DNA from 2 places in the Mesorhizobium sp. M4B.F.Ca.ET.017.02.2.1 genome. Region 1 is predicted to be linked to the other one. Evidence: predicted binding sites of a transcription regulator. Region 1 holds the regulator's gene; the other holds the start of a gene.
The links. Region 1 encodes HrcA, which represses chaperone genes, less so after heat shock. Its sites were predicted from a motif close to GTTAGCACTCNCNNNNNGNGAGTGCTAAC; they were not measured.
Positions count from the first base shown of each region.

Region 1 (12,131 bases):
GCCAGCTTTACGACGCGCTGCTGGCCCTCGCCGGCTCGCCTGTCGTGGCGATCAACCGCGCCGTGGCGATCGCCGAGGATGAGGGCGCGGCGGCCGGGTTGGCGGCGCTGTACGTGCTGGGTGACGACAAGCGGCTGGATGACTATCAGCCCTATTGGGCTGCCCGCGCCGGCCTGCTGGCGAGGCTCGGCACGACCGGATTGGCGGCCGAGGCTTACGACCGCGCGATCGGCCTCGAACGGGACCCGGCCGTCCGCCGCTTCCTGCAGGAAAAGCAGGCGAAGCTCACGATGCTCTAATCAAGCACGACCACGGCCTCCACCTCGAACAGCATGGGGTCGATCGCCAGCTTGGGAACGGGAACCAGCGTCTGCGCCGGCAGCGCCTTGCCGAACATGTCCTTGACGTTGCTGGTCAGCACCTCGAGCTTGGACATGTCGTGATCGACCACGAAGACCGTGAGCTTGGCGACCTGATCGGGTTTCGCGCCAATCCCCTCCAGCGCGGCGCGCAGGTTCGCATAGGCCTGTTTCACCTGGACGGCGAAGTCCGGCGACAAGGCGCCCGTGCCGTCCTGGCCGCCCTGCCCGGAAATGTAGGCGACCCGTGCTCCCCGGGGCATGATCACCGCCGTGCTGTAGCCATTCGGCGACGGGTCGTGGAGGTTCCGTGGATTGACGATGGCCAGCTTGCGATCGTCCTCGTTCGCTGTCGTCGCAGCGGGAACTCCGATGGTCATGATGATTAGCCCTCCGATGAGCAGGTGCTTGATTGAGCGTGGCATGAGTTTCTCTTGGCTCTGCGGGCTGCGAGCAACGCACCCACGATCGCAATTCGGTTCATCGCCGCACGCGACTCGTACGGCGTCCGAGTCATCGTATGGTACGATGTACGAGTCAACCGCGCGGCATCGACATTCCTGACGTTGCCTGCCAGAATCGCGGCTCCGATACGCGAGGAAGACGAATGGCAGCCAATCGCGGCGCCCGAAGCAAACGGTCTCAGCGGCCAGGTCAACCGCCCCGGCCCGCGGGCGAGCCGCCTCTGTCCCGGCAGCGTATCGTGGCCACCGCGGTGGAGTTGCTGGACGCGCAAGGGATCGACGGATTGACGATGCGTCGGCTGGCCGATCGCCTCGGCTCGGGCGTGATGAGCCTGTATTGGCACGTCGACAGCAAGGAGGATGTCTTCGATCTGGCGCTCGACGCGGTGCTTGAGTATCGCGGATCGCCGCAAGAACCTCAGTCCGAAGACTGGCGCGGCGAGATCGTTCACATACTCGAGGACTGGCGCGCCAGCATGCTCAGCCATTCCTGGTCGGCATCGCTGTTGCCGCGCCGGGCGCTTGGCCCGAACATCCTCAGTCGGCTGGAACTGCTGGGCAAGGCCTTGTCCAGGGCCGGCGTGGCGGACGCCGATATCAACGCCGCGATATGGTCGCTCTGGAACTATGTGATGGGCGCCACCATCACCCGGGCGAGCTTCGACCTGTCGGACGACGACAGGGCCGCCGCGCAGCAGCGCCTCACCCGTCTCAGCGAGCGCTACGCGACAATCGAACGCTCCCGGCTGCTGTTGGACGACGACTGGAACGGCGCTTTCCGCAAAGGCCTCGGTTTCCTGCTCGACGGCCTCGCGCCAGGATAAAGGTCCCGCTCACCACATCGCGTGGGCGGCATTCAGTTTGCGGATCAGGTCATGATCGCGCAGCCTGGCCCACAGGCGCTCGATATCGGGCCAGGCGGCGGCGACCTTGCCGATCTCGGGATGCCAGGCCACCAGCATGACCAGGTAGACGTCGGCCAGCGACAGCCGCTCGCCGACCAGCCAGTCGCGGCCGGCAAGGGCCTTGTCGAGGATGGCAAAGCCGCGATCCATCTCGGCCAGCGCGGCCTGCTTCACCGCCTCCACGCCGTCCGGCGCCGCGGTGTAGCGATGGGCATAATAGAAACGCAGCCCCGCCGGGTAGAGGACCGACGACATGAAGGCCATCCAGCGCAGGAAGTCGGCACGGGCGGGCGAGCCCGCCGCCGGCGCCAGTCCGGCTTCCGGATGGCGCTCGGCGAGCAGGATGCAGATCGCCGCCGACTCGGTGATCGAACGGCCGTCCGGCAAGGTCAGCACCGGCACCTGGTTCAACGGGCTGATGTCGAGGAAGGCCTGGTCGGGCGGGTCCTTCTTCGGCACGTCGACCTGGTCGAACGGCGCGCCCGCCAGGGCAAGGGCGGCCTCGACGACGAAGCCGCCGCTGCCGGGGCGCGTGTAAAGTCTGTACATGAATCCTCCCAATGGCCGCGCGGGCCGAGGGAGATTTGCACCGGAAGCCGCGCGGCGCTCAAGCGCCACGCTGACGCCACACGGGTTTTTTCAGCGGTCCAGCGTCCCGCGACGGTCCGTCAAGGCTGCTTAAGCCCCCAGCCCGTCGAACAGGATGGTCGACAGGTAGCGCTCGGCGAAGGACGGGATGACGACGACCATGGTCTTGCCCTTGTTCTCCGGCCGCGAGCCGACGACCATCGCCGCCTGGAGTGCTGCGCCCGACGAGATGCCGACCGGCACACCTTCAAGGCGGGCGACGAGCCGCGCATTGGCGACGGAATCCTCGTTGGAGACCCTGACGATCTCGTCATAGATCGTGGTGTCGAGGATCTTCGGCGCGAAGCCGGCGCCGATGCCCTGGATCTTGTGCGGGCCGGGCTGGCCGCCGGACAGCACCGGCGAAGCCTCCGGCTCGACGGCGACGACATGCAGCGAAGGCTTGCGCTTCTTCAGCACCTGGCCGACGCCGGTGATGGTGCCGCCGGTGCCGATGCCGGAGACGAAGATGTCGACCTCGCCCTGGGTGTCGTTCCAGATCTCCTCGGCCGTGGTGCGGCGGTGGATCTCCGGGTTGGCCGGATTCTCGAACTGCTGCGGAATGATGGCGTCCGGCAAGGTGGCGGCAAGCTCATCGGCCTTGGCGATGGCGCCCTTCATGCCCTTGGGACCTTCGGTCAGCACCAGCTCGGCGCCGAGCAGCGCCAGCATCTTGCGCCGCTCGACCGACATCGTCTCCGGCATGGTCAGGATCAGCTTGTAGCCCTTGGCGGCGGCGGCGAAGGCGAGCGCAATGCCGGTGTTGCCGGAGGTCGGCTCGATCAGCGTCGTCCTGCCGGGGGCGATCCTGCCGGAGGCTTCCAGCGCCTCGATCATGGCAACGCCGATACGGTCCTTGACCGAGGCGATCGGGTTGAAGAATTCGAGCTTGGCCAGGAGATTGGCGACGATGCCCTTCTCCTTGGCGAACTTGTCGAGCCGCACCAGGGGCGTGTCGCCGATCGTCTCGGTGATCGAATTAAAGACGCGGCCGCGGCCGGGCACGCGCGCGGAGGTGACGGGCTTGTTCATTGTTTCGCTCCCAGGTCAGGCAGGCAATTGCATCAAGCGACAGAATAGGGCTTTCAGCCGCGCAAGATAGGCTGCCGGCCGAAAATATCCGAGTGGGGCGCGTGCTGAAAACGCTGCCGCCCCGGAAAAGCATTTTCCGGATCGGCCCGTTTCCGGAATGCTTTCCCCGAAATGGAGACCGGTTGAGATTGCAGCCTATTGACGGGCGGCGATGGCGGCCGCCGCGCCAACCATGAAACCGGCGGCGGTGCGGTTCAGCGCCTTCAGCGCGCGCGGCGACTTGAGGAACCAGCGCGCCTTGGCGGCCAGCGCCAGATAGGGCACCAGCACCACCAGCAGGACGAGGACGGTGAGCGTGACCAGGATGCCGTAGTCGGCGAGCGTCACCGCCTTCAGGTCGACGATGGTCGGCGTGATGGCGATATAGAAGATCATCGTCTTTGGATTGCCGAGCGTCACCGTCAGGCCGGCCAGGAAGGAGGCGGCGAGCCCGCCCTTGCCCTTGCGCGCCTCGACAGTCTCCGGCGTGATGCCGCTGGTCCAGAAGCGCCAGCCGAGGAAAGCGAGATAGGTGACACCCGCCCATTTGATGGCAAGAAAAACCATGCCGAAGGTCTGCGCGACGAAGGCGAGGCCGAGCATGACGGCGGTGAGGTAGGTGAGGTCGCCGAGGATCAGGCCGAACGACATCGCCAGCGACGAGCGGAAGCCGGAACCCAGCGCCCGCGCCACAAGCGCGGTGACGCCGGGACCCGGAATGGCGGCGGCGATGCCGAGAGCTGCACTGTAGGCGAGGAATCCGGTGAGCGTCATGGATAAGGTTCCAGATCGGAGGGTCTTATCGCATGGAACAGGCGGGGGTTGAATTCCCTCACGGTCGGAATCCATTGCACCAGACCATCGTGGTCTTCGCCTTACAAGGCTAACTGACGGCCCGAGGCTTGATTGCCACGTGGTTCCCCCAATCCGTCGCGGCTCCGCCGCGCCACCTTTCCCCCCTCCGGAGGGAAAGGAAGGGGGCCTTACTTGGCGAGCGTTGACTGCAAAAAAGCTTGGCGCCTTTCCTCTCCCCCGTCGATCGGGGGAGAGGTGGTTCGGCGAAGCCGAGACGGAGTGGGGGTCGACCAGCGTAAGGCTTCTCAGGACCGGCCGTCGCCATAGGTAACGCGCCAGATGGTGCCGTTGCCGTCCTCGGTGAGGATCAGCGCGCCGTCCTTGGCGACGGTGACGCCGACCGGCCGGCCCCAGACGTCGTCGTCGGAGATGACGAAGCCGGTGGCGAAATCCTCATACTCGCCGGTCGGCTTGCCGTCCTTGAATTTCAACCGCACCACCTTGTATCCGGTGCGCACGCCGCGGTTCCAGGAGCCGTGCAAAGCGACGAAGGCATCGCCCCTGTAGTCGGCCGGGAAGCTGCCGCCCTCATAGAAGGCGATGTTGAGCGGCGCCGAATGCGCCTGCAGCAGCACGTCGGGAACGGTGACCTTGCCGGCAAGATCGGCGCGCGCGCCCGCGTGTCGCGGGTCCTCGTTGGCGCCGATATAGTACCAGGGCCAGCCGTAGAAGCCGCCCTGCCTGACCGTCGTCGCGTATTCGAACGGCACGTTGTCGCCGAGTTCGTCGCGCTCGTTGACGACGCACCAGAGCGCGCCCGTCTGCGGCTGCACGGTCATGCCGGAGCAGTTGCGCAAGCCGGTGGCGAAGCTGCGCCGGTTGCTGCCGTCCGGATCGAAGGCCAGCACGTCGGCGCGGCCTTCCTCCGGGCCCCAGGTGGCGCCGAGCGGCGCCGACGTCGCCCATTGCTCGAGCCCGCCTTCAGGCTCGGCGGCCATGTCCTCGGCGACGTTGGAGCCCGATCCGACCGACAGATAGAGCGTCTTGCCATCAGGCGAAAAGGCGATGTCGCGCGTCCAGTGATGGTTCGCGGGGATTTCCGGGACGATGGTTTCCGGCATGCCTTCGGCCTTGAGGTCGCCGTCGCGATAGGCGAAGCGCACGACGCTGTTGCTGTTGGCGACATAGACCCATTGCGGTTTGTCGCCCGGCGGATAGAAGGCGATGCCGTAGGGCCGGGTCAGGCCGGTGGCAAAGATCGCCTCCTGCGCCGGCCTGGCGCTGCCTTCGGCGAGGCGATAGACGCGGATCTGGCTGGCCTTGCTGTCGGCGACGAACAGGTCGCCGTTGGGCGCCGCGCGCACGACCCGCGGATTGTCGATGCCCGACGCGACGAGTTCGATGGAAAAGCCTGATGGCACGAGCGGCCTGGCGCCTTCCGGCCGATCCGCCACGCCGGCGCCGTTCGACACGGAGCGGCTGACATAGGGCTTTTGCAGATCATCCGGCCTGATCAGCCGGCGCACGCCAGGCCTGTCGGCCTTCCAGTCGCCGAAGGCCTTCTTGCCGGTCAGCACCGGCTCGCCGGCCTGCTGGGCAGAGGCCGTCGTTGCAAGCAGCAAGGCGGCAGCCGCAAGGCCGGCAAATCGGATCATCCTGGCCTCCAGGGGTTTCGGCGCCGCACGCGGCGCCGTCGCGAATAGTGAACGGGCGGATGCGGCGGTCGTTCCGCCTGGGACATCAGGCACACGCCGATTTGAGGGATGGTTTCAGCTGCCTTCGGCGTAGAAATCATCGTCCAGGCGCTTTTCCAGCTCGACCAGATCGGCCGGCAGCGGCAGGCCCATGGCGCGCAATTCCTGCAGCTTCTCGCGCAGCTGCTCCTGAATCTCGTGCTGGTCCTCGGGCTGGTTGACCATTTCCTCGAGCAGCAGGCTGATCTGGGCCTTGAGCGATTCCAGCGCCATTCTTTTGCTCCCTTGCTGCTTGTGCCTTCCACGGTGTGTTGAGATCCAGGTCAGGCCGGTCTCACCCGGATCACACCTTACCGCAACATGCGCGAAATCAGCTGCGCGGTATAGTCGACCATCGGCACGATGCGGGCGTAGTTCAGCCGCGTCGGGCCGATGACGCCGAGCGCGCCGACGACGCGGGCATCCTTGTCGCGATAGGGCGCCACCACCAGCGACGAGCCCGACAGCGAAAACAGCTTGTTTTCCGAGCCGATGAAGATGCGCACGCCCGGCCCTTCCTCGGCGAGATCGAGCAGCTGGATCAAGCCGTCCTGCGTCTCCAGATCCTCGAACAGATGCCGCAGCAACTCGATGTCGGCCTGGGCGGTGACGTTTTCGAGCAGATTGGCGCGGCCGCGCACGATGAGGCGCGCCGGCAGGCCGCTTTCCGCGCCGGCCCAGACGGCGAGGCCCTTTTCGACCAGATCCTGCGACAGCGTGTCGAGGGCCGCCCTGGTCTCGTCCTTGATGCGGGCGATCTCGACGCGCGCCTCGGCCAGCGTGCGGCCGCGGATGTGGGCGTTGAGGAAGTTGGACGCCTCGTGCAGCTGCGAGACGGTGGTGCCGGCGGGCAGGTCGACGACGCGGTTCTCGACATCGCCGTTCTGCGACACCAGCACGGCCAGCGCCTTGGTCGGCTCGAGCTGGATGAATTCGATGTGCTTCAGCGCCACCTCGTTCTTGGCGGCGAGCACCAGGCCGGCGCCGCGCGACATGCCCGACAGCATCTGGCTGGCCTCGGTCAGCATGTGCTCCAGCGACGCGCCGGAGCCGGAGGCGCGCACCTGCGCCTCGATGATGCGGCGCTCGTCGTCGGAGAGGTCGCCGAGCTCCATGAAGGCGTCGACGAAGAAGCGCAGGCCGGTCTGCGTCGGCAGGCGGCCGGCCGAGATGTGCGGCGCGTAGATCAGGCCGAGATGCTCGAGGTCGCTCATCACGTTGCGGATGGTGGCGGGCGACAACGAGGAGGGCAGGATGCGCGACAGGCTGCGCGAACCGACGGGCTCGCCATCCCTGAGATAGGATTCAACGATGCGCCTGAAGATGTCGCGCGAGCGCATATCGAGCGATTGAAGCACGGGCGACTGCGATGCCGGATCGACTGCCTTGGTCATTCGAGCCAAAAACCTCCGGTTCAAATATAGACTTAGCCGGTGCCCGCGCAACCCGGTCCATTTTCCTTTGCGCCATGCGCCGCATGCGTCTACAAGCCGGCCACGAATCCTTAAGAACCAGAGACAAGAGGCCTCGATGCGCCCCTCCAAACGCCAATCCGACGAAATGCGCGCCATCTCCTTCGAGCGCGGCGTCTCCAAGCACGCCGAAGGCTCGTGCCTGGTGAAATTCGGCGACACGCATGTTCTGTGCACGGCCAGCCTGGAGGAAAAGGTGCCGGCCTGGATGCGCAATTCCGGCAAGGGCTGGGTGACGGCCGAATACGGCATGCTGCCGCGCTCGACCGGCGAGCGCATGCGCCGCGAGGCCTCCGCCGGCAAGCAGGGCGGCCGCACGCTGGAGATCCAGCGGCTGATTGGCCGTTCCTTGCGCGCCGTGGTCGACCTGCAGGCGCTGGGCGAACAGCAGATCACCGTCGACTGCGACGTGATCCAGGCCGATGGCGGCACCCGCACCGCCTCGATCACCGGCGGCTGGGTGGCGCTCCATGACTGCCTGCGCTGGATGGAAGCCCGCCAGATGGCCAGCGTTTCCAAGGTGCTGAAGGACCACGTCGCGGCGATCTCCTGCGGCATCCATGACGGCCAGCCGGTCATCGATCTCGACTATCTCGAGGATTCCTCGGCCGGCACGGACGCCAATTTCGTCATGACCGGCAAGGGCGGCATCGTCGAGATCCAGGGTACTGCCGAGGGCGAGCCGTTCTCGGAGGACCAGTTCGCGGCGCTGATGAACCTGGCCAAGAAGGGAATTTCGCGCCTGGTGAGTTTGCAGCAGATGGCGGTGGCGTAGGTTTTCGAATGCCGAGCCTGGGCCCCCCTCTCTGGCCTGCCGGCCATCTCCCCCTCAAGGGGGGAGATTGGAAGCTTCCACGCCGGCCCCCATCTGGCTACGCCGGTGATTGGCTGAGGCAATCGATACAGCCAATCTCCCCCCTTGAGGGGGAGATGCCCGGCAGGGCAGAGAGGGGGGCTTCGTGATACCCTCCGCGATCCTTGAATCGGCGCTCTACGTCACAGACTTGCATGGCGCCGAAGCCTTCTATTCCGACATCCTCGGCCTCGAACTGATCGCCAGGGTCGAAGGCCGCCATGTCTTCTTCCGCTGCGGGACCGGCGTGCTGCTGCTGTTCAACGCCGAGGCGACCAAAATCCCGCCGGCGCCGGACGCCAGGCTGAAGGTGCCGGCGCATGGCACGGTGGGCGAGGGCCATCTCTGCTTTGCCGCCAGCGCCGACGAGATCGCCGGCTGGCGCGAGCACCTCGCGGCACGGAACATCGCCATCGAAAGCGACTTCGAATGGCCGCAAGGCGGGCGCTCGATCTACTTTCGCGACCCCTCGGGCAATTCGATCGAATTCGCCGAGCCAAGGATCTGGGGCCTGTGATGCATTCTTTGAACGGACACAAGATCGTCGTCGCCAGCCACAATGAGGGCAAGCTGCGCGAGTTCGCCGACCTGATGGCGCCGTTCGGCTTCGAGGCGAAATCGGCCAAGGAATACGGCCTGCCCGAGCCGGACGAGACCGGCACGACGTTCGAGGAGAACGCCTACATCAAGGCATATGCCGCGGCCAAGGCCACCGGCCTGCCGGCACTGTCCGACGATTCCGGCCTCTGCGTCGACGCGCTCGACGGCGCGCCCGGCGTCTACACCGCCAACTGGGCCGAGACGCCCGACGGCAGCCGCGACTTCGGCATGGCCATGCAGCGCACGGAAGTGGCGCTGCAGGAGGTCGGCGCGGCCGAAGCTGCGCAGCGCACGGGCCGTTTCGTCGCGGTCATCTGTCTGGCGTTTCCCGACGGCGAGGCCGAATATTATCGCGGTGAGGCTGAAGGCACGCTGGTGTGGCCGCCGCGCGGCACGCTCGGCTTCGGCTACGATCCGGTGTTCCTGCCCAATGGGTTCGAAAAGACCTTCGGCGAGATGAGCGCCGAGCAAAAACACGGCTGGAAGCCGGGCCAGCCGACGGCGCTGTCGCACCGCGCCCGCGCCTTCCAGAAATTCGCGCGCGCCAGGTTGGGATCGGCCTGAGATGCTGCTCGACCGCAGCCCCGGCTTCGGCGTCTACATCCACTGGCCGTTCTGCGCGGCCAAGTGCCCCTATTGCGACTTCAACAGCCATGTCCGCCATCAGCCGGTCGACCAGGAGCGTTTTGCGCGCGCGTTCGCGACGGAGCTGGCGACCATGCGCGCCCGCACCGGACCGCGCGAGGTGACCAGCATCTTCCTCGGCGGCGGCACGCCGTCGCTGATGAAGCCGGAGACGGTGGCCTCCGTGCTGGATGCGGTGGCGAGGAACTGGACGGTGCCTGATGGCATCGAGGTGACGCTGGAGGCCAACCCGTCCTCGGTCGAGGCCGAGCGCTTCCGCGGCTATCGCGCCGCCGGCGTCAACCGCGTGTCGCTCGGCGTACAGGCGCTGAACGACAAGGACCTGCGCTTCCTCGGCCGGCTGCACAATGTCGAGGAGGCGCTGCATGCCATCGGGCTCGCGCGCGAGATCTTTCCGCGCCTCTCCTTCGACCTGATCTATGCGCGGCCCGACCAGACGCCGGAGGCTTGGCGAGCCGAGCTCGAGCAGGCCATCGGCCATGCCGCCGACCATCTGTCGCTCTACCAGCTCACCATCGAGGAAGGCACGCCGTTCCACGCGCTGCACGCGGCGAAGAAGTTCACCATTCCCGACAACGACCATGCCGCCGATCTCTACGCGCTGACGCAAGAGGTGACCGCCGCGCATGGGCTGCCGGCCTACGAGATTTCCAACCACGCCAGGCCTGGCGCGGAAAGCCGGCACAATTTGACCTACTGGCGCTACGGCGAATATGTCGGCGTCGGCCCCGGCGCGCATGGCCGTTTCGTCGAGAACGGGCGCCGCACGGTCACCATCGCCGAGAGGATGCCGGAAACCTGGGCAAATCTGGTCGAGGCCAAGGGCCATGGCGTCACCGGCGGCGAGATTTTGACGCGTTCCGAGGAAGCCGACGAGTTCCTGTTGATGGGGCTGCGGCTGGCCGAAGGCATCGATCTTGCGCGCTACGAGGCGTTTTCCGGACGCGGCCTGTCAAGCGCGCGACTGGCGGTGCTGCAGGAAGAGGGGCTTGTCGCGCCGGTCGGCAATTCCCGGCTGCGCGCCACGACGGCCGGCATGATCGTGCTCGATGCCGTGGTGGCGGACCTGGCGCGCTGAGCATGATCCCGAAAAGTGGAAGCCGGTTTTCGGACAAGATCATGCTTGAGTAAAAGCCCTTGAAGAACATCCTCTTCGTATGCAGCCAGAACCGCTTGCGCAGCCCGACGGCCGAGCAGGTGTTTTCCAAACGAAGGGATATCGAGGTCGCCTCGGCCGGCACCAATCACGATGCCGACAATCCGCTGACGCATGAGCTGGTCGCCTGGGCCGACATCATCTTCGTGATGGAAAAGGCGCACCGCGCCAAGCTGCAGAAGAAATTCAAGGCGAGCCTGAAGCGGGCAAGGGTCATCTGCCTCGACATTCCGGACAATTACGAGTTCATGGACCCGGAGCTGGTGCGGCTGCTCGAGGCTAAGGTGCCGCGATATCTGTAAAGAAGCGGTGTGCCAGCGCTGATGGCGCAGCCAATCTCCAAGCCCTGCCGATTGCGCTTCTGGTGGTGCGCGTTTCGCGGTATCCGGTTAACGCAATTGCGGACAGAAAACCGACAAGGCCACCCGAAATGAACCTGACCGCTTCTTCCTGGCAATTCTGGGCGCTGCTGTCGGCGGCTTTCGCGGCGCTGACGGCGATTTTCGCCAAGGTCGGCATCGAGACCATCAATTCCGATTTTGCCACCTTGATCCGCACCGCCATCATCCTGGTCGTGCTCGCGGCCATTCTCGCCGCCAGCGGCCAGTTCCAGCCGTTGGCATCGATCTCCGGAAAAACGTGGCTGTTCCTCGGTCTTTCCGGATTGGCTACCGGCGCCTCGTGGCTCTGCTATTTCCGCGCGCTGAAAATCGGCAACGCGGCGCAGGTGGCGCCGATCGACAAACTAAGCGTCGTGCTTGTGGCGGTGTTTGGCGCGGTCTTTCTCGGCGAGCGCCTCTCCGGAGCGAACTGGCTTGGCGTCGGCCTTATCGCGGCGGGGGCGGTGCTGGTCGCCTATCGGGGCTAGCGGCACGCCTTCGCGGCTGTTCCTGGTTTCGAGACGGGTGATGAAAATATCGAAGCGATTGGGCATCGTCCGGTCAGTGCTCCGTCGTGCTATCGGTTGCGGCCTTGAGCCTGGTCTTCGGCCGGCGGCGCAAACGCCGCTTGCCGGCCTCGGTTTTACCGGCGGCGTCATCGGCGCTGGCCGGCAGGCACTTGTTCCTTCGCATGGCGGAACGCTTGCGGCCCGCATAATAGGGCTCGAAAACGTCCTGAATCTTCAGGCTATCCATCCTGTGCCTCCCCGAGACTCACACATGCGAGACTCACGGATAAAATTCGCCGGTGACGGTTTCGTTCCGCACTATGGCAAAGGCATGGCGGGCGACATTACTTCGTCGTCACGTTTTGCAACCGGGCATCAGCCGTGCCAAACAGGCTGCATGGAGGACCAAGGGTGACCGGCGACAAACGCAGCTATGTGATCGGGCAGACCGAGATCGCGGCGCGGCCGCTCGCGCCGGCGCTCTATCTGGTGGCGACGCCGATCGGCAACCTCGCCGACATCACGCTGCGCGCGCTGGAGACGCTGGCCGCCGCCGACATCG
Region 1 covers NZ_RZOF01000141.1:1,212-13,342, reverse strand. The annotation lists partial or broken gene EN738_RS17995 (RNA polymerase sigma factor) at 1-299, shown strand, start outside; gene EN738_RS17990 (RidA family protein) at 296-784, opposite strand; gene EN738_RS17985 (TetR/AcrR family transcriptional regulator C-terminal domain-containing protein) at 967-1,647, shown strand; gene EN738_RS17980 (glutathione S-transferase family protein) at 1,657-2,277, opposite strand; gene cysK (cysteine synthase A) at 2,407-3,387, opposite strand; gene EN738_RS17970 (LysE family translocator) at 3,583-4,200, opposite strand; gene EN738_RS17965 (sorbosone dehydrogenase family protein) at 4,527-5,876, opposite strand; gene EN738_RS17960 (hypothetical protein) at 5,991-6,188, opposite strand; gene hrcA (heat-inducible transcriptional repressor HrcA) at 6,266-7,348, opposite strand; gene rph (ribonuclease PH) at 7,485-8,201, shown strand; gene EN738_RS17940 (VOC family protein) at 8,386-8,796, shown strand; gene rdgB (RdgB/HAM1 family non-canonical purine NTP pyrophosphatase) at 8,796-9,443, shown strand; gene hemW (radical SAM family heme chaperone HemW) at 9,445-10,602, shown strand; gene EN738_RS17925 (low molecular weight protein tyrosine phosphatase family protein) at 10,662-10,982, shown strand; gene EN738_RS17920 (EamA family transporter) at 11,111-11,548, shown strand; gene EN738_RS17915 (hypothetical protein) at 11,622-11,816, opposite strand; gene rsmI (16S rRNA (cytidine(1402)-2'-O)-methyltransferase) at 11,981-12,131, shown strand, end outside.

Region 2 (18,763 bases), on a different contig from region 1:
ACTTCTTTCCGTTTCTGAGGCCGGCAGCTTTCCTGAGACAGCAGGCTTAGCACAAGCGGCGAATGACCGCTCAAAGGCGCGAAGTTGCCCTCCACAATGTGGGGCCGGAGCGTCGATGTCCGATGGTGGGGATGCCCGAGCACCACAATGCTGCGCCATGACATTAGATTACGGCTCTCATCCACGCCAGGAAAGGGCTCCACCACCCCGTCGGACCGTGCTGCATCCAGACGACATAAAAGCTGTAGCCCGGCAGAGACATTGGATGCGCCTTGGTTAGGGAGCCGTTTTCCAGTTCGCGGCCGACCACGACACTTAAAATCGCAATGGCTAGCCCGGCGACAACCGCATCGATCGCATGCAGTTCCTCGCAAAAGTTCAAATCCCAGGTTTGTCCGGGGATCGGCTAGCACTAGCTCGTTGAACGGGTAGCTTCTGGGCTCGGCATGGTGTCCGTAAGTTTGCGAGCGGCCAGAAACATTATCGTGTACGCGGCTTTTCGCCGGTCCCACCCCGCAGCGGCGGTTCTGTCGAGCAAATCGTCTAGAACCGGGTCGAGCGCGACCTTCAGTTCCGCTTCGTAGGGGGCGGCGGAATCACGTTGAAGTTCGTCACGTTCATGGCTTTATCCATTTGTCAGGTGCCCGCGCCTCATGGGCGCGGACACCGCCGTTTCTCGTCAGAAATCCATGCCGCCACTCGGCATTGCCGGCACCGCGGGTTCCTTCTTCGGCTTCTCGGCAACCATCGCTTCCGTCGTCACCAACAGGCCGGCAACCGATGCCGCATCCTGAAGTGCGGTCCGCACCACCTTCACCGGATCGATGACGCCCTCGTTGTAGAGGTCGCCAAACGCGTTGGTCTGTGCGTTCCAGCCCCAGCCGAATTCCGGCCTCTCGCGTAGCTTGCCTACGATGATCGATCCTTCCGCGCCGGCATTCTCGGCGATCTGTCGCACGGGCGCTTCGATCGCCCGGCGCACGATCTCGATACCGTGCTTCTGGTCCTCATTCTCGGCCTGAACCCTGTCCAGTGCCTTGGCCGCACGCAGAAGCGCTACGCCGCCACCCGGTAATACGCCTTCCTCGACCGCAGCGCGCGTCGCATGCATGGCATCGTCTACGCGGTCCTTGCGCTCCTTGACCTCGACCTCGGTCGAGCCGCCGACCCGGATGACGGCGACACCGCCGGCGAGCTTGGCTAGCCGCTCCTGCAGCTTTTCCTTATCGTAATTGGAGGTCGTCTCCTCAATCTGCGCCTTGATCTGGCTAGCGCGGCTCTGGATTTCGCTCTTCGAGCCGGCCCCGTCGACGATGGTGGTGTTCTCCTTTTCGATCACCACCTTCTTGGCGCGGCCGAGCATCGCCAGCGTGACATTCTCAAGCTTGATGCCAAGATCTTCCGAGATCGCGGTCCCGCCGGTGAGGATGGCAATATCCTCCAGCATCGCCTTGCGACGATCCCCAAAGCCGGGCGCCTTGACGGCAGCGACCTTCAGGCCACCGCGCAGCTTGTTGACGACCAGTGTCGCCAACGCTTCGCCCTCCACATCCTCGGCGATGATCAGCAGCGGCTTGGATGACTGAACGACAGCCTCCAGCACCGGGAGCAGTGCCTGCAGATTAGACAGCTTCTTTTCGTGGATAAGCACATAGGGCTCTTCCAACTCGACACGCATCTTGTCCTGGTTGGTGATAAAATACGGGCTGAGATAGCCACGGTCGAACTGCATGCCTTCGACGACTTCGAGTTCGGTCTCGGCGGTCTTGGCTTCCTCGACCGTGATGACGCCCTCATTGCCGACCTTTTGCATGGCTTCCGCAAGGAAGCGGCCGATCTCGGCGTCGCCATTAGCCGATATCGTACCAACCTGGGCGATCTCGTCGTTTTTGGTGATCTTGCGGGCATTGGTCTTCAGCTCAACCACGATGGCTTCGACGGCCTTGTCGATGCCGCGCTTCAGGTCCATCGGGTTCATGCCCGATGCAACCGCCTTGGCGCCTTCGCGAACGATCGCCTGGGCAAGCACGGTCGCGGTGGTGGTGCCGTCGCCGGCGATGTCGTTGGTTTTCGAGGCAACCTCGCGGACCATCTGCGCGCCCATGTTCTCGAACTTGTCCTCAAGCTCGATTTCCTTGGCGACGGTGACGCCGTCCTTGGTGATGCGCGGGGCGCCGAACGACTTGTCGATGACGACGTTGCGGCCCTTGGGGCCGAGGGTCACCTTCACCGCGTCCGCGAGGATGTTGACGCCGCGCAGCAAGCGCTCGCGGGCATCGGAATGAAATTTGACTTCCTTGGCAGCCATTGGATCACTCCTTGTCTGGGCAGTTTTCATTGACTTGATTGAGGGTTCTATCGAAGCCCCGGTCAGGCGGCCTTCTTGACCGCCGCAGCATTCTCGATCACGCCCATCACGTCGCTTTCCTTCATGATGAGCAGGTCCTCGCCGTTGAGCTTGATTTCAGTGCCGGACCACTTGCCGAACAGAATGCGATCGCCCGCCTTGACGTCGAGAGGCGTGAGCTTGCCGCTCTCATCTCGCGAACCAGGTCCGATGGCGATGACCTCGCCCTCCTGCGGCTTCTCCTTGGCGGTGTCGGGGATGATGATGCCACCGGCCGTTTTTTCATCGGCCTCGATGCGGCGGACCAGGATACGGTCATGCAATGGACGGAACGCCATATCGTTCTCCTTCTGGACAAACAGATTTTTGAGGTTCTTCCACACCGGACCGGCAATATCGGATCGGTGCGGGGTGCGGCGACCCTCGCGGGCATCGCGCGCATATCGAGCTAGTTCTGCGACTTTTCGGTTTCAAGAGGTTCGGCAGAATTTTTTGGCACTCGCACCAATCGAGTGCTAGTGACATGAAAACATGTGGCTAATTTGGATTACAGCCGCGCATTCCCGCTTGAATTTTCCGACGAAGGAACAAAATAATCCGAGCCCTCGCCGCCGGCGATGGCCTCAAAACAGGAGTCTGACAAAGGAGCTTTTGGAAAGACGGAGGACCACGATGGACCGACACAATCCCAAGCCGATCATTCCTTCTCTTGTTCCCGAAACATCCGACCTCGCGCTCGACCGTTTGTTGTCGCCGGCGCGCCATTTCACCCATCCAGACGACGTCCTTAAGGAGGATACGCTCGACATTCAGGAGAAGCGGGCGATCCTCTCGTCCTGGGCCTCGGATGCCTGCGCGGTGGAATCCGTTCCGACGCTGCGCCGACCGCCGGGAGCCGAGCAGACGATCACCTTCGATCAGATCATGGATGCCCTATGCCGGCTGGACGACGCAAACCGCCCGATCCCGGCTGAGAGTGGCCACAGGCACATGTCTGACCGCCTGGACGCCTGATGTCGTAAGTCAAGGAGACGCATATGGTCACTGCGGTCAGCAGGGAATTCCTCCTGCAGATGGAAGGCTACGGCCTGACCACGGCCGAAATCCACTACCATTTTCCTGACCACCCGAGCCTGCTTCAGCTCTATGTCTGGCAGGAATACGATCTTGCGCCGAACTTCCCGGAGCTGAAAGGCTTTCTCGACTATTGGGAAAGCGAGCTGGACGGCGCGCTGCACTCCGTGCGCGTTGCCCACCACCGGCTGATCAAGCCGTCGGAATGGCGCGCCGTCGACGGGGTCATTGCCATCCAATGAAGCTCTCGGGCCGCAGGGCGCCGATCATCCGTGGTTGGCTTGACTTGCGAGGAGCGCGCGCTGCCGGCAGAACCAACCCAGCCCGCCTTGCCGCCCTGAGGAAGGCCTTGTGCGCATCGCGTGCGCTGCGCCATCCGTCCAGCGCGTCGCGGCAGGCGCGCGCGGCAGCACGCCAACTCCCTCCGCGCGCCCAATGGGGCCACTGCTGGTCCAGGCATTCCAGTGCCTCGAAGCTGCTGGCGACCTTGCGCGAGGCGGGGGAAAATTCCAGGGTAACAGGTTCGGGAAAACGAACGTCGTTCATCACTTCCTCCGTTTTTCACGTCTTTTGCCAGCAAGCAATCGTCCTGCTCGGGGCACCAAGGAGCTCTTGCCGCATCGGAGCGCTCAATCGTCCTTGTCGGCATCAAGGAGGTCGATCAGTTCGGCGACGCGCGTGCCCGGCAGCGGCCGTCCTTCGCCCATCAGCGCCTCATCGCCGTTGAGCCAGGCCCAGGCCTCACTGAGTTCCTCGAACGAGGCGCCGGTGGACAAGATATCGGCGATGAGCGTTTCGTCCATCGGCCCAAGGACCGAGACAACGTCCTCACGTGTCATTATCATCGTTGACCTCCCTCCATGTCCGGAAACGGACGCCACCACGGGCTTCTCGATGGCATCCTCGACGCCATCTGGGTCAAGGGCGTAGGGCTAGCAGCTACGGGGCATCGCATCCATGGGCTGGTCGCCCGGTCCCGATCCGCATCGGCAGGAAGCCTATCTGGCGGGGGCAATTTCTTCCTTGCCAACTCGCATTCCCAGCCAGCGCTCCAAGGACTGGCGCTTCGTCGTGGTTTCAGATGATCAGAGAGATCCGAGGCCATGTCACTCTCCGCTTGGACTGATCCTTTTCGCGATCGACCGGATGCTGCGGCGGTACGGAGACCGCCGCTGCGAATTTCAGGCATCAGTTTCCAAAGAGTGGTCCGCGCCGATCTTCGGCCCTGTCATCCATGACGGCGCCACGGGGACATCCTCGATAACCCCGACCCTGCGAGCCCAAGTCGTAAAGGTTTTGTGTGCCGCCTCGACAGACTTCCCGCCGTCGTAAGCGGAACAGCACGTTTCAGATGCCGCCGCGTGAAGAAGGCCACGTCTTTCGACCGGCCATTCCTCAAGGAACTCTATGGCATCCATAACACAGTCGATCCTTCGGAGAACGAAGCCGTCGTCCCTCACAAAAATCGGCTGCTTGAACGTTCCACTTTCCATAGCAACCTCCTTCTGGCCGTGGAGCGCATACGAGACCCATTCGCGGGAATAGCCGTGCAAGGACACGCACAATTTCCGCTGTGACGCGACGGGTCACAGAAAAAATATTGGAAGTGCCTCTTTTGAGTTCAAGAGATTGGCACACCGGGTTTCCACCCTTCCGCGGCGGTTTGACTGGCTTCCGATTCAATGACCCTCCGCCCGAAGAAATCCGCAGTGCCGGCTAGCCGCGCCCAATTCATTTTCCTTTGGCTCGCAGCTTGCCGCCCTGAACCGAGGGTGGGAGGATCTGGTCTGGGCTTCCTGTCACGAAGACAACGACCATGCCCCTTGCCGCGTGACAGTTCCGATGCGATCTGCGTGGCGTTCTGCATCATTGTATCCCTCCCCGATTGGCGAAGGACGGCGGCGGCTCAATCCGCCGCCGCCCCAACTGCCTCAGTGCTTGATTTCGATGCGCTTCGCCTGGGACTGCGCTTTCGCGGTCTTCGGCAGCGTGACCGTCAGCACACCGTTCTTGAAGCGGGCGTCTATCTTGTCCTGCTCGACCTCGTAACCGAGGCGGATACGGCGCTCGAAGCGGCCGTAGTAGCGCTCCGAGAACTGCCTGTCCTTATCTTCCATCTCCGAGCGCTTCTCGCCCTTCAGTGTCAGCACGCCATCGTCGAGCAGGACCTCGATGTCCTTCTCCTCCAGACCGGGTACTTCGGCGGTCACCTTGACCGCCTTCTCGCCGTCGGAAATCTCGACGCTCGGCCAGCCGCCGCCGAAGGAAGAAGCCCTGCCAAAGGCCGGCAGGCTGGAATCAAAGCCACGGAACACGTCGTCGAACAATCGATTCACTTCGCGATGCAAGGACAGGAACGGATCGCGATCATTGTCTCGAAAGACGCTCGGAAGCTGGTCGCCATTGCCACGGCTCCACGGAATAAGATCACGGACACTCATATGTCGTCTCCTTCTGTTCGGTCATGGATTACAATACTTTCCGGCGCGCCGGGCCCATCGTCCGGCGCCTTGTCCAGTCGGTCACCGGACAGCGTCAGGCAGCCTGGGTGTCGGCCTCGATCTGCCTCGCCTCGGCTTTCGGCTTTGCCTTGACGCTACCGATTTCGATGCGGCGCGGCTTCATCTCTTCAGGAATCTCGCGCTTGAGATCGATCGTCAGCAGACCGTTCACGAGGCTGGCGTTCACGACCTTGACATGGTCAGCCAGTTCGAACCGTCTACGGAGGGCCCTTTCGGCAATGCCGTGGTGCAGGTATTCGGCATTGTCTTCCGCGGGCTTCTGGCCGGACACCATGAGCATGTTGTGCTCCTGGGTGATGTCCAGCTCATCCTGCGAGAAGCCGGCCACCGCCATGGTGATGCGGTAGTCGTCCTCCCCTTTTTTGGCGATATCGTAGGGAGGCCAGTTGTCGACTGTCTCCACACGGCTCGCGGCTTCGAGCGCGTTCAACATTCGGTCGAAGCCGATGCCCGACCGGAACAGGGGGGTGAAGTCGAAAGTGTTTCTCATAGCCACATCCTCCTTTGAGCAACATGGGTACAAGCTTGCTGTCGGACGCCTTCTTGCATCCGTCCGACAGGCCGGTCCCCTAAATGGGCCTCCGGCATTTTACGATTTAGTTAGGCGATTTCGCCATTCAAGGTCTGAAAGGCAGTCTGCCTGCTTAGTCCGCTCGGGAAGGTCTTGGCGGAATGCCAAGGCGGAGAGGTATCGATCTTCAAGACTATGCCGCGCCACGGGATTGCGGCGCATTGCGGCTGGTGACCTCGGGGCGGCGGCCGAATGGCCGTCGCCCCGAGGTCGATTGCTTATCAGACGTGCAACGGTCTCCCCGTGGTTTTGACTGGCGTCATCGTTCCGTCTTCCACCAGGATGTCCTTCTTCCCCGCGAACCGCACGAGAATGCCGCGCGCGGTCTCTGCGTCGATGTCGCCGGCCAGCGCGGCTTTGCAGGCGCGGATCGCCGCCTTTTGCTCCGGACTGTTGCCACACCAATCCGTGACGAACTGGTAGGCATCGACAACGGAGTTCAACTGCCGCGGAAAACCAAGCCCGACCCAAACGCGAACGGGCTTTTCGAAAGGCTGGGAAAGCATCATTTCCTCCCTCCGAACAGTCAGGCGGCAACGCCGCCGGTCTGGCCCATCTTCGCGCCGGCCATCCAGGGCATCGCCGTTGTAACATCCTCGAGGATTTTCACCGACCGGGCAAAGCCGGCGAACGCGTCGCGGGCGACTTGCAAAGGCACGCTGCCGTCGAAGGCGCGGCAGCATGCCCGCTTCGCGGTCTCATAGATTATGCGGCGCCGGTGCGAAGGCCATTCATCAAGGAAATCGAAGGCATCCTCAAGGCAGGCTATTTCCTGAATGAGACCTTCCGCGGCTCTCACGAACACAGGGCTTTCGAATGTTCTCTCGCTCATAGAAACCTCCAATTCTTTGAACGATTTCGGGTTGTTGACGATGGTCGCCCCAACGAACGGCGGCGACCTGCGGCCGATTTCCAGCGTCAAGATCGGATGATCACAGTCGCAAAATTTCTGGGAACCTAGCTCTCGATAATGTCGCAAGCGAGCTCGGGGAGGGTCTTCGTCGAGCGTGCCGATGAGCGCCGACGCCTCGCCAAGCGTATCTGCCGGTATGTAGTCCATTCCATTAACGAAAGAGCCAAGAACGAAAAGGTTGGCCTCCAAGGCCAATTGGCTGGTTCTGCACCCCTTCGCCTATTGGCAGAAGGTCGAGCCGTTGCGGCGTGGGCGCGTGTTCGGCATCGCTGCCCGGTCCGAGCACGGTCTTGAACGGGTCCACACACGGCCTTGCGCACGGTCGAGGAAGATAGGGAACACCGAAACGCCCTGGCTGCGGAAGTCATCCACGTTTTTCATGACGGAATAACGGTCCAAGCCGATTTGTTGCAGCCATCTCCAAGTGAAGAAAAGTCTGAGGCGGCCCGTCGTCGTCTTCCACAAAGCGACGGGTCGCTCTCATTCGTGGCCACGGACCCGAGAGAATGACGGTTGCCACTGTCCTATAAGCGCGACGCGGCAATTTCGGTTCCGAACAATTTTCCGACAAGTCGAATATATTAGCATCCGCTTGACCAAGCCGCCGATTGCACCAGAGTCAGCGTTTGGCGCTGTCGCGATCGGCCGCTGTCCGCGCTAGGAACATTTCCGTAACTTGTGGCAGGTTGCTTTTCAGCCACTCAGCCATCGCTTCCTCTTCCCGCAGATTCTGCTCGCAGACGCGGACGATCTGGGCTTCGCCCTCCGCATTCGCAGCAGCGATGAGGATGGTGTAAGAAGCGATTTCCATGTGCTCGAACGTGTAGCTGGCCAATGATCCCTTCATGACCTCGTCGCCGGCGAACACGCCGCTGAGCGACTGCGCCATCGCGGTCAGCTTGCCGCCGGCGTCCTTGAGCATGGAAGACCCCTCTTCAAGACCGTCCAGGCAGGTTCTCAACCGCTTGGCCTGCTCTCTGGTCTCTTCCAGGTGGATGCGGATTCTATCGCTGAGGTCGGGGTAGCTCTCGATGCGGCTCAATTGGCCCGATAGCATGGTCTCGGCTTGTTCTTCCATGGCGTGAGCATCCCTCAGCCATTGGATCAGCCATTCGCGCGATTCGGACATTGCTTGTCTCCATGATTTGATCGGAGCCAAACGTCTGCTGATGCGGTTTGTTCCTGTAGGTCACCGCCGAAGCGAGCCTAGTTCGCTTCCCAAAAATCCTTCAGCGAGGCGTGGCGAAGTTTCTCCTCCCCCTTCAGGAATTTGACGCGGCCGACCAGCCCCGGTCTCAGCCACTCAGCCTTTTCCTTGGCGAGGCCCTTCGGTGAGGGAGCGCCGGTCCTGGCCGCGACCCGGTCCCACAGCGCCTGCCGCTTGTCGGCTTTGAAGGTGACGAAGGCGCCGCCCATGTAGCGGCCGTTGTCCGCCATCAGCCCCATCGCCGGCTTCCGGCCTCCCGCTGCACACCGATGATGTCCATCTCCTTCTCGACGTAGCATTTGGCCTTTAGCCAGTTGGTCGACGGACCAGAGCGATACTTACTATCCCCGCGCTTCGAAACGACCCTTCAAGGCCGGCCTGATCCACAAGGAGGAATACGGCCGCGCCGCTTCCCGGAAGCGCCTCGCTGAACTGGATGTGTTGACCCGCGGGAATCATTGCCTGAAGGATTTCCCGGCGATCGATCAAAGGCATGTCGCGCAGGTCGTGTCCGTTTAGATGCAAGAGATCGAAGGCCACGAAATAGAGGTCGTGCTGGCGCCCGGTGATGGCTTTGCGCAGTTCTCCGAAATCGGAGACGCCCGCGTCGTTCAGCACGATAATTTCTCCATCTATGATCGCACTCCGGACGTTCAGCCCTCTCGCGGTTTCGGCCAGGTCCCGATATTTGGCTGTCCAATCGAGGCCGCGTCGGGTGAGGATGCGCACTTCGGCGTCATCGATGATGATTTGCGACCGGTAGCCGTCGAACTTCACCTCATGGATCCAGGCATCGCCCTCGGGCGGCCTCTCCACCAAGGTCGACATCAACGGCTCGATGAACTTCAAACGCATCAACGGGACTCGAAGGACCGCGATTCAAGGCACCAACCCCGATCCGGTTCCGGAACATTTTAGCTAACTTGAATGTTTAGATAACTACCCCGGCTCAAAGCGGTGGAGACGATGGCGCGAGGTCCGCGAGTTGGTGACGAGATCACTTTGACAGCCACCATCCTGAAGGTGATGGAGGGTGGTGTTTCGAGCGTGAGCATCCCGACTTACAACTTTCCCCTTGCGATCGACACGCCGAAGAAAGTCAGGGCCGGTGAAAAAGTCCCAATCAGCGGCTTTGCGACGCGCGTCGATAGCACCGACGGCAAGATAACCGTTCGGATTGACGGCGGTGGCTTGGTCACAGTCGACCTCGATTCCATCGCAGACTGCTCGCCGACTTCGCGCGTTGCCGTGAGGGGATAGGAGGAACGAGTGGGCAAATATCAGGCCAGCAGCGACCCAGTCTCCGACAACTGCCCGTACGACCTCGATTTGTTCATGGAAAAGCACGGCCTCTCCAGGCGAGCCGCGCAAGTGATCCTGCACTCAAATGGTCCATCGCGTATCCAATGCGATGCCGCAGCAGACGCCTTTGTTCGCTTCAAGCAGTGGCGGGAGGATGCGAGAATGAAGCCGCCTTCTCCAAGCATTAAGTCGAGCATTGGAGCGCCGAGCCCTTTGCCGCGAAAGCCAGCCGAAAAAGCCCGCCGGATTGTTTGACGGCTGTGGGAACCGCAGCAGCGAACAGGTGTTGAGCTGCAAAGGAGATCAGAATGAGAGCGCAACCCGCAGGCAATATCCAGGCAGGAGCAGCGCAGGATAAGACGCCGGGCTTCGACCCTGCAGCCGTACCTCAAGAGACGGATGCGGAAGCGGCGGCCACGCGGACTTCTCCCAATCCCACAGCGAAGCACACGGCGAATTTTACAAACCAGGCAAGCTTTGCCAACGCGATGCGGCCTATGGATAGCGAGCCGGGCCTGCGGCCTGGCAATAACTGGCCGGTGCTGGTGATTGCTGCGGTCGTGGTCCTGGCTGCGGTCGTATTCGTGATCGCCGCAATGCTATCGCCCTAGATCAAGGAGATCGGCACATTTCAGGAACAAGCTCGCGGCTACTCAGTTCGGCCTTAGGTCGGAGGTTGCAAGTGATGGCAAATCTGAGAGAGGTCCTTGATCTTCTATGGCGATGGAACCGCAAGCCGGTGCCCGAACCGCCCTCGCCGGTCGACGCGATCGTGCGCATACTACGTGAAACCAACAAGGCCGAAAAGCTGCATGATCCGCGTCAGAGCTCCCGCGACTAGTCTGTGCAGGACAGGAGCAGCCGGATCACGTACGGCGCTCTGAGTGGCTTTGTGCCGCGGGGTTTCCATTCTTAGGAATTGGAGATTGGTTCCAGGATTGCCGCGGAAACAATCGAATTGGCAGCCTGATGTCGCCAGCTCCGAGACGGTCCCGAGAGATACCTCCCCTTAGCCGGCTGGAACGCCGGCTCCACTTTCTCGTTGGGAGAAATGCGCAGATCCGCTGGAAAATGGTACGAGGTGGCAATAGTTGGTTGCGGGCCGGCCGGACTTGCGGCAGCCGTATATCTCGCAAGATTTCTGCGATCCTGCATCGTGTTCGACACAGGCGATGCGCGCGCGAAGCTAATTCCGAAGACCCGCAATTGTCCCGGCTTTCCACATGGCATAAGCGGCAAGAGCCTATTGAAACGGCTCAAGCAGCAGGCAGTCAATTATGGTTCTCAAATAGTCCAAGGTTCCGTTGAACGGCTAGACAAGGAACAGGGCAAGTTTGTCCTTCAGACTTCTTTAGGACCAGTCAATGCCCGCTTTGTGATCTTGGCAACGGGTGTGGTTGACCGTGCGCCGGCGATCCCCAATATCAAAACGGCCATAGAAAGGGGTTCGATTCGACTGTGTCCGGTCTGCGATGCGTACGAGGTTCGGGGACGTCGAGTAGGGGTCATAGGTCCCGAGGAGGATGCGCTTCGAGAGTCTATCTTCTTGAAAGACTTCACCCCCCATGTCTCGATCCTGTGCAATTTCCAATCCGATATCTCGACTGGGGGCCGGCGCCGGGCGAGACAAGCAGGAGTAGAGATCTGGGACGCAGTAGACGACGTGCTGCCGCATCCCTGTGGTTTCGAACTCTCCATGGTGGGCGGCGGCCTGGTCCCGATAGACGTTATCTATCCTTGCATGGGCTGTGATGTAAGAAGTGAGTTGGCTCTTGCTATCGGGGCGGAATGTGATGACGAAGGCTATATCCTGGTCGGCAACCATCTCGAAACGACGATACCCAGGCTCTACGCAATCGGAGATGTCGCCAAGGCTCTCAACCAGATTGCGGTGGGCTTCGGTCATGCCGCGCTAGCAGCTACCCACATTCACAACGAGTTGCGTAAGCGCGATCGAAGCTGACCGCAAACCTTGATCCTTCAGTCGATGATGCGCGCAATCAGCCGAAGATCGAGCGCCTCCTGCGCCGTTAGATAGCAATTCTCCTTCGCCCGCTCGAAAAGGTCCTCCGCGGACATGCCACTTCCCCTCACGAAGTGTTCAAAATCCTCTCGTTCGACGCGCTCGGCCGTCTCCAGAGCTGCAAGCTCCTCGCGAATGACTTGCCGACAGGACTTTATGGGTCCTTGAAGGGTAATCGTCTTTTCGATGTGACGTTCGTGGATCAGCAACGTTGTGTCCGGGGTGAGGAAGCGGTCCGCACATTCAAAAGCCGAAAAGATCGTAACACCGGCTGACATGACTGCGGTCTTGCCCACGACGTAGGCGCTTTTGCCGCTGTATCGCTGGAAAACCCGTATCTCCAGAGCGATGCGCTTCGCCGTATCGGCATCTCCGCCCTGTGTCATCAGTTCAAGGATCAGGTCTTCGTCGTTAGCCCTGACAGCACCGAGCTGCTTCATGAAAGCCAGGAACAGCTGATCATTTATCATGCCATTGACTTGAACATTTGAGCCGACCAAAAGCTTTTCGTCTCCCGGAGCTTCCTTTCGGCCGTTCGACCTCTGGCGTCTTGCTAGGTCCATAGGAGCCGTAGAAGCAGGACCGCCCGGCGCCGCCGAACATTCGCTCCTGGCAGTGCGGGAGTGGAAGCTGGGAAATTGGACCATGGAAGGTTCCTTTGCATGGAAGCCTGAAAGAGGGGCTACAATGCGACTTAACAAACGATAGCGCCTGGAAAGGCCGGAAAAATTGGAAATGCTCCGAGCCGCCAATTAGCGAGCGTTGTTATCGCTTGGCCTGGTCGCTCTCTAAGTCGACGCGCCTCACAAACTTGTCGGCTGCTCGCCGGCCGCTCCGGTCTCACCCAATTGCGAAAGAAGGCTCTCAAAACGTCTCCTGGTCAGTTACTTGTGCCGTCTGCCGCATGGCTCACACGGCAGCACTGGCTTGGCGTGCCAATTCAGCGTCGGAAACGTCGATGCTGCAGAGCAAGGTGCCGTGTTCATCCCGCACTCGCACCAGCCAGCCAGAGAGATCGTCCGTGCCGGGCTGGAGGTCGATCAGAAGGTCGATCGCACATCGAATTGCTTCCTCGCGAGCAGCCTCGAAGCTCGCCATGCCGGCTTGCGGAACCAGCCGGCCGCCATCTCCGTCCCGATACTCAAAGATATATAACCCGGCACCGCTCTGGGTATGCGCAGAAGTGACTGCGACTTCGTCGAAATTGCCGTTGCTCTCGGCATCATAGTCGTTGGCAGCCGCGTCAAACGTGGCGGTCTGCACGAGCAACGCTTTGGCCCGACCGATTGCGCGGCTCTCGCCACCGCCCGCAAGAGGCTCCGCGTTTGCCATATCGACGCTAACGCGCTCGCCGCCCTCACCACAGAACGAAACGCGCAGGACCGGCTGCCCATTGTGCCCGATGGCCTCGCCGACTTCAGTCCGAACCAGCTGCATAGGATGAACTCCGCTAGTGTGTATCGCCACCGACGCGCCTCCAAGCTTATGGGGCACGCCTAGCTCAATGTGCATGCGGAGATGAAGTTCCAGCGCCTCGATGGTGCGATTGCAGGGCCCCGCGGATAACGCGGAGAAGAATGTGAGCGTCAGCCGTCTTCGAACGCGCAGTCTACACATCTCGTGACCTTTCCTTCGCCCGGGCGCATGCTGCGCGAAACTCCTCAACCTCTTCCTCCGTCAGATGCTCGATGCCGATAAAGTCGTTCTTGCCCTGGCCGGAGCGGATCAACTCATCGAGCTTTGCCTGGATGGCGGCGCCATCGCGGTTCTGTGTGTTCTGAATCAGGAACACCATCAGAAAGGTGACGATGGTGGTTCCGGTGTTGATGACCAGTTGCCAGGTCTCGGAGTATTGAAACACAGGGCCTGTGGCCGCCCAGGTCAAAACCGATCCCAAGCAAAGAGCGAACGCCCACGGCCTACCTGTTGCGTGAGCGACTGCTTCCGCCATTCGATTGAACCTCTTTTCCATGACACAAACCTTGGATGATGATGCGCAACCAACGTTGGTTTAGGGCACCAGTTCCCACCGATCAGGATCGCGATTTCCGGCAACTTTTGCGCGCTTGCCGAGTTTGTAGGAGCGGCCGGTACTTTGCCGTCCAGTCGAAACCATTCTTGGTGAAGAAACGCGTCTCCCGTCAGCGTCCTTGATCACCTGGGTGCGGTAGCCGTAGAATTTGACCTCGTGTGACCAGCCCTCACCCTTGGGCGGTTGCTCACCAGCTCGGGCTCCATCGGACGGATGAAGGACAACCGGGCCTTGCCGGCAAGATTACAATACGAACTCCAACGCAAAACTCGATTTGATTCAATATCGCACGCCCGTGCGTTCCGTTAGCGTTTGCTGAAGGTCGTCGGAACATTCCGGCACGGTTGCTGTTCTCTTTCAATTAGGAGGAACAGCCATGGCAGACGACAGAAGCAAGACCGATTTTCGAGACCGCGACCGGGTATCGGGAGACGAGGAATATGAAGTTGGCTATCTTGCGAGCAAGTTCCAACTCACGATCCCAGAGGCCCGCGAATTGATTGCCAAACACGGCAATGACCGCGAGACGCTTGAGCGGGAGGCGAAGAAGCTGGGTGAGCAACAAAATTGACCAACTTTCCGGCCAATCAGGGTCAAGCGATAGCCCGGTCTGCTTAAATCGAGGTGACACAGGATTCCGCAGGCCGGGCCATGCACCGACATCGAGGAGGTGCCGAGCCGGGACAGTGTCTCTAGGCAGGCCGCATGGCGAAAACTGCATTAGCATCCGCTTTTGCTTCGTCTCGTTGTCATCTTCTCTCACTTGGCCCAGCAGCGGACGCCGCGGCCATCCCCTTCGCCCGTATTTCATCAGCGATCTCGAAATGGAGCTCGGAGCCTCATTTTGGGGGGACTTGCGAGTCATTTGGCGAGAACCGGATAGCCCGGCTGCTCAGCAGCATGACAGAGTGACACGATCGGGTGCCGGGCTATCCAATAAAGCCCGTTGCAGGGGTTGGTTGGCAACGGGCTTTTCGACATGGTTCAACGCGTGATAGGCGGCGCGGTTCCCCTGACAATTTTAGGCTGGGGCGAATGATATTAATGTCCATTTAAGGGGTGCCTCCCCCCGTGACACCGCGCCTGTCTGGACAAGTCGCATTGCGTTCGTTTTCAGCCACGCCCTCTGAGGTGCCCTGCCTGATGACCGGTGCGACATCGATCACCCGCTCGCCGACTCGGAGGTCGGCAGGCAGGAATGGTGCGGGCGCAAGGGCGGCCAAGGCAGATTCCAAATCACGCGAAATATAAGTTCGAAATTATAAGGACAAAGCTGGCGAATATCGCGTTCGCTTCAAGTACAACAGCGAGGTATATTCTCGACCGAGAGCTACTCAAGCAAATCCAGCGCTCAGAACGCCATCGACTCGATCAAGAAAAATGGCCCGAGTGCGCCGGTGGCAATTCCGAAGCTGAGCATATTGGCTTCGGAACGAGCTTCGGATCGGCACTAGCACTTGTTGCGCTAGGGCAAGTGAGGCCCTCAGCTCCTAAGGCAATCTTCGGCAAATAAACTTCACTAGGCGCAAGCGCACTGGAGCAAAACACTCCCGTACACTGCGGTGGGCAATTGTGCCGCGACGGTTGATCTTCGTCACCGCTGCCGCAATCGGAGCCTTCGCTGCTGAGACGGTCATTCTGCATAGTGACCGCTTGCCCGACCTGACCCCTTCGAACTGGATCGGGCCGAAGCCCGCCTCCATGACCGGCGTCGCGTCCGTCATTGACGGTGACACAATCGAGATCCGCGGCCAGCGAATTCGGTTCAACGGGATCGACGCACCAGAGAGCAAGCAATATTGCGACGACGCCACGGGGTTCGAATACCAGTGCGGCCGACGATCCGCCGAAGCGCTGGATAGTTTCCTGACCGCCTCGCGGCCGGTGCAGTGCACTTTCGTGACTTGGGATCGCTATCACCGCGTCGTCGGCGACTGCCGGCGCGCCGACGGCGCCAGCGTGGCGGCGTGGATGGTAGAGCATGGCCAGGCGCTCGATTGGCCGCGCTACAGCAACGGCGCCTACGCGCCGCAGCAGGCCAAGGCCAAGGCGGCGAAGGTCGGTTTATGGGTCGGCAAATTCGACGCGCCTTGGGACTGGCGCGCCTCGCATGGCGACGTTGCTGCGCCGTCGAGCCAGCCGCTCGGCATCATCGGTCGCAAGCTGGTCGCGCAAAGCGGCGGCCTTTCGTGCGAACCCCGGCGGTACTGCTCGCAAATCAGCTCCTGCGAAGACGCCCAATGGTACCTGCACAACTGTGCGTGGGGCCGCAAGCTGGATAGGGATGGTGACGGGGTAGCGTGCGAGACGCTTTGCTAAGGAGGGGTTCATGGATGATTAGTTTTACAACCGCGTCGGCGGCGATCGTATTTCTTCGCGGCAGATCGACGAGTTGATCGGGCTGGCGCGCGGCGTCGCCCCGGACGGAACTATCGACAAGGCCGAAGTCGAGTTCCTTCAAAAGTGGCTGGCCGCCAATGTCGAGATTAGCGATCAGCCGATCGTCCGGACCTTGTACCGACGGGTCAATGAAATGCTCGCGGACGGCGTGCTCGATTTCGATGAACACACCGAACTTCTCGATACGTTGAACGGCTTCTCGAACCGAGATTTCGAACTCGGAGAAGTGAAGCCCACCACCCTGCCCCTTTGCAATCCGCCTCCGCATTTGACCTTTGAAGGCCGGACGTACTGCTTCACCGGGACGTTCAATTATGGCCAGCGAAAAATGCTGCGAGCAGGCCATAGCGGATCGTGGCGGCCGCGCTGGCAGCTTGACGCAAAAAACCGACGTGCTCGTGATCGGGGCCTATGCCACCGAGTCTTGGAAGCACTCATCGTTTGGCGACAAGATTTCAAAGCCACCGCCTGGCGCGACGAGGGGTGCCAATCTCGATTGTCGCCGAGAGCCACTGGGTCGGTTTTCTCTGACTTCATCCGTTAGTTAGGCAAGGTCTCATTACCATCAGCACCCTATTCGACCGAGGTGGAACGATGCGACACAATGCGTTCAGCGATTCGATCCAGCTGTTTCGGCGATTTGCGTGCCGTTCGATTACGAGCATGATTACGCTCGCAGTTGGAACGGCAGTTGGGTGCACCTCAATAGACTACCAGAAGCTCAACACCGGCCAAATATCTGGCAGCCTGTTCGTCATGTGGGTCGGCGAGGGCAACAGTTCCGGCGACGGGAATTTCCTGTTTGTGCCCGACCCTCATGATCCCTTGATCTTCCATCGGGCGGATCCGGCGACTCCTGGAAGCACGATCAGGCCGGGTCTCATGTACACCGATGGCGGCTCGATCCCGAAGATCGCGCAAGTCTTCAAGGGTCTCTCCCCATGGGGCTACGCTCCGGCGTACATGATCCACGACTGGATCTTCATCGCGCATCACTGCATCGTCGACGGCAGCACCGAAAAGAGGTTCGACCAAGTCCGTGGGGTCGACTTCGACGACTCCGCTGCGATCCTCGGCGAGGCAATCAAGGCGTTGATCGCGACGCGCGAGGTCGCGCCGAACGATATTGCCCCCAGCGCCATCACTGCAGCCGTGGGAAGCGCGATCGCCAAGAACCTTTGGGACGAGAAGGGAGCCTGTAAGTCGCTACAGGTCAGCGCGAAAGATATTGCATCCGCAGAGGCGGCGATACCGGGCTCGACATCCAAAGCTCAGAACCTGAGGACCTTCCAAATACCAGAAACCGTCGCGCCGGCGGTCCGAGCAGTGGGGCCCGCGAAGATCATAGCACGTCTGTCCTTCTGACCTGAGCGTCGAGCCAACCCATGGCGGGCCGCCGTACGGCGACCGACCGTATCGGTTAGAGTCCTCAGTTGGCACGGCAGACGAAGTGTCTGTTTTCCAGACGCTTCCGAAGCGACTATTTAGCCGAATGAAGGAGCAAAACGCACGGTCGGCTTAGTCGAACCGTGCCCAAACCTGCGGTCGAACCATCTTGCGTTTAGCCGGCACCAGTTCGCCGTCCGTCTGCCCGATCTCATTGCATTGAGGGACGGTCAATTCTTCCCCGATTGCGGCGATAAGGGCAAACACGCGGGCACGCACTCGCGGAGGAAGTCGAACAAGGCGCTCGATCAGGCGTCGACCTTCTGCGCTGGCAATGAAGCCAATGCGCTCATCGGTTCGTAGACGTGAAGCCTCATGGCCGCTCTTAGCATTCTCCGGGAGGCCTTCGAAAAAACGGCTGACGGGGACGCCTAGCGACCTGCCAATCTCGTAGATCATGGACGCGCTCACCCGGTTCCTTGCGTTCTCGTATTTTTGGAGCTGTTGAAAGGTGATGCCTATCGATCGGGCGAGCTGAGCCTGTGATACGTCCGACTGCACGCGAACCATTGCGATCTGTCTGCCGACATGCACATCGGCCGGGTGAGGGTCACGCCCGGCCTTTGGCTTTTGCGCCGCCAGGGACTCGCTAGAGCGTTTCTGTTTCAACAACAACTTTCGAAACTCCAACAGGTCATTGGATAAAAAATCCGTCGCAGTCGGAACCTCGTCCTTTGTGGAGGGCGTCAGCCGAATTTGCGCACAAGCGGCGGGACTATCCTGCCTGAGCATCCAGATATTTCGATCCCGGTACCGAAGGCACGCGAGCGGCTTGCGAAACCTTCAAGAATATTTCGCGCCACGTGTCCGGCGGCGGGGACGGGAACCAATTTTCCCGTTTCGGCTCCCGTGCGTTCATTTACCTCGCCGATCACGACCGGCAGAAGGTCTATGCCTTCGAGCGTTCCATTCGCATCATAGCGGCA
Region 2 covers NZ_RZOF01000037.1:1,019-19,781, forward strand. The annotation lists gene EN738_RS07420 (hypothetical protein) at 1-1, shown strand, start outside; gene groL (chaperonin GroEL) at 680-2,308, opposite strand; gene EN738_RS07435 (co-chaperone GroES) at 2,371-2,685, opposite strand; gene EN738_RS07440 (hypothetical protein) at 3,020-3,361, shown strand; gene EN738_RS07445 (usg protein) at 3,385-3,663, shown strand; gene EN738_RS07450 (DUF982 domain-containing protein) at 3,647-3,967, opposite strand; gene EN738_RS07455 (hypothetical protein) at 4,051-4,266, opposite strand; gene EN738_RS07460 (DUF982 domain-containing protein) at 4,603-4,980, opposite strand; gene EN738_RS07465 (Hsp20/alpha crystallin family protein) at 5,353-5,862, opposite strand; gene EN738_RS07470 (Hsp20 family protein) at 5,957-6,433, opposite strand; gene EN738_RS07475 (DUF982 domain-containing protein) at 6,736-7,023, opposite strand; gene EN738_RS36880 (DUF982 domain-containing protein) at 7,041-7,574, opposite strand; gene EN738_RS07485 (DUF892 family protein) at 8,047-8,556, opposite strand; partial or broken gene EN738_RS07490 (ATP-dependent DNA ligase) at 8,634-9,489, opposite strand; gene EN738_RS07495 (hypothetical protein) at 9,637-9,894, shown strand; gene EN738_RS07500 (hypothetical protein) at 9,904-10,191, shown strand; gene EN738_RS07505 (hypothetical protein) at 10,245-10,547, shown strand; gene EN738_RS35370 (hypothetical protein) at 10,622-10,777, shown strand; gene EN738_RS07510 (NAD(P)/FAD-dependent oxidoreductase) at 10,988-11,899, shown strand; gene EN738_RS07515 (ATP-dependent Clp protease proteolytic subunit) at 11,917-12,606, opposite strand; gene EN738_RS07520 (hypothetical protein) at 12,869-13,396, opposite strand; gene EN738_RS07525 (low affinity iron permease family protein) at 13,569-13,931, opposite strand; gene EN738_RS07530 (DUF3606 domain-containing protein) at 14,368-14,562, shown strand; partial or broken gene EN738_RS07535 (DUF1508 domain-containing protein) at 15,252-15,445, shown strand; gene EN738_RS07540 (thermonuclease family protein) at 15,576-16,310, shown strand; gene EN738_RS07545 (hypothetical protein) at 16,384-16,935, shown strand; gene EN738_RS07550 (hypothetical protein) at 16,986-17,756, shown strand; gene EN738_RS07555 (helix-turn-helix transcriptional regulator) at 17,910-18,569, opposite strand; gene EN738_RS07560 (CapA family protein) at 18,524-18,763, opposite strand, start outside.
Region 2: EN738_RS07435 (co-chaperone GroES) is a predicted target of HrcA. The motif match lies at 2,839-2,867, and genes of this name have one in related genera.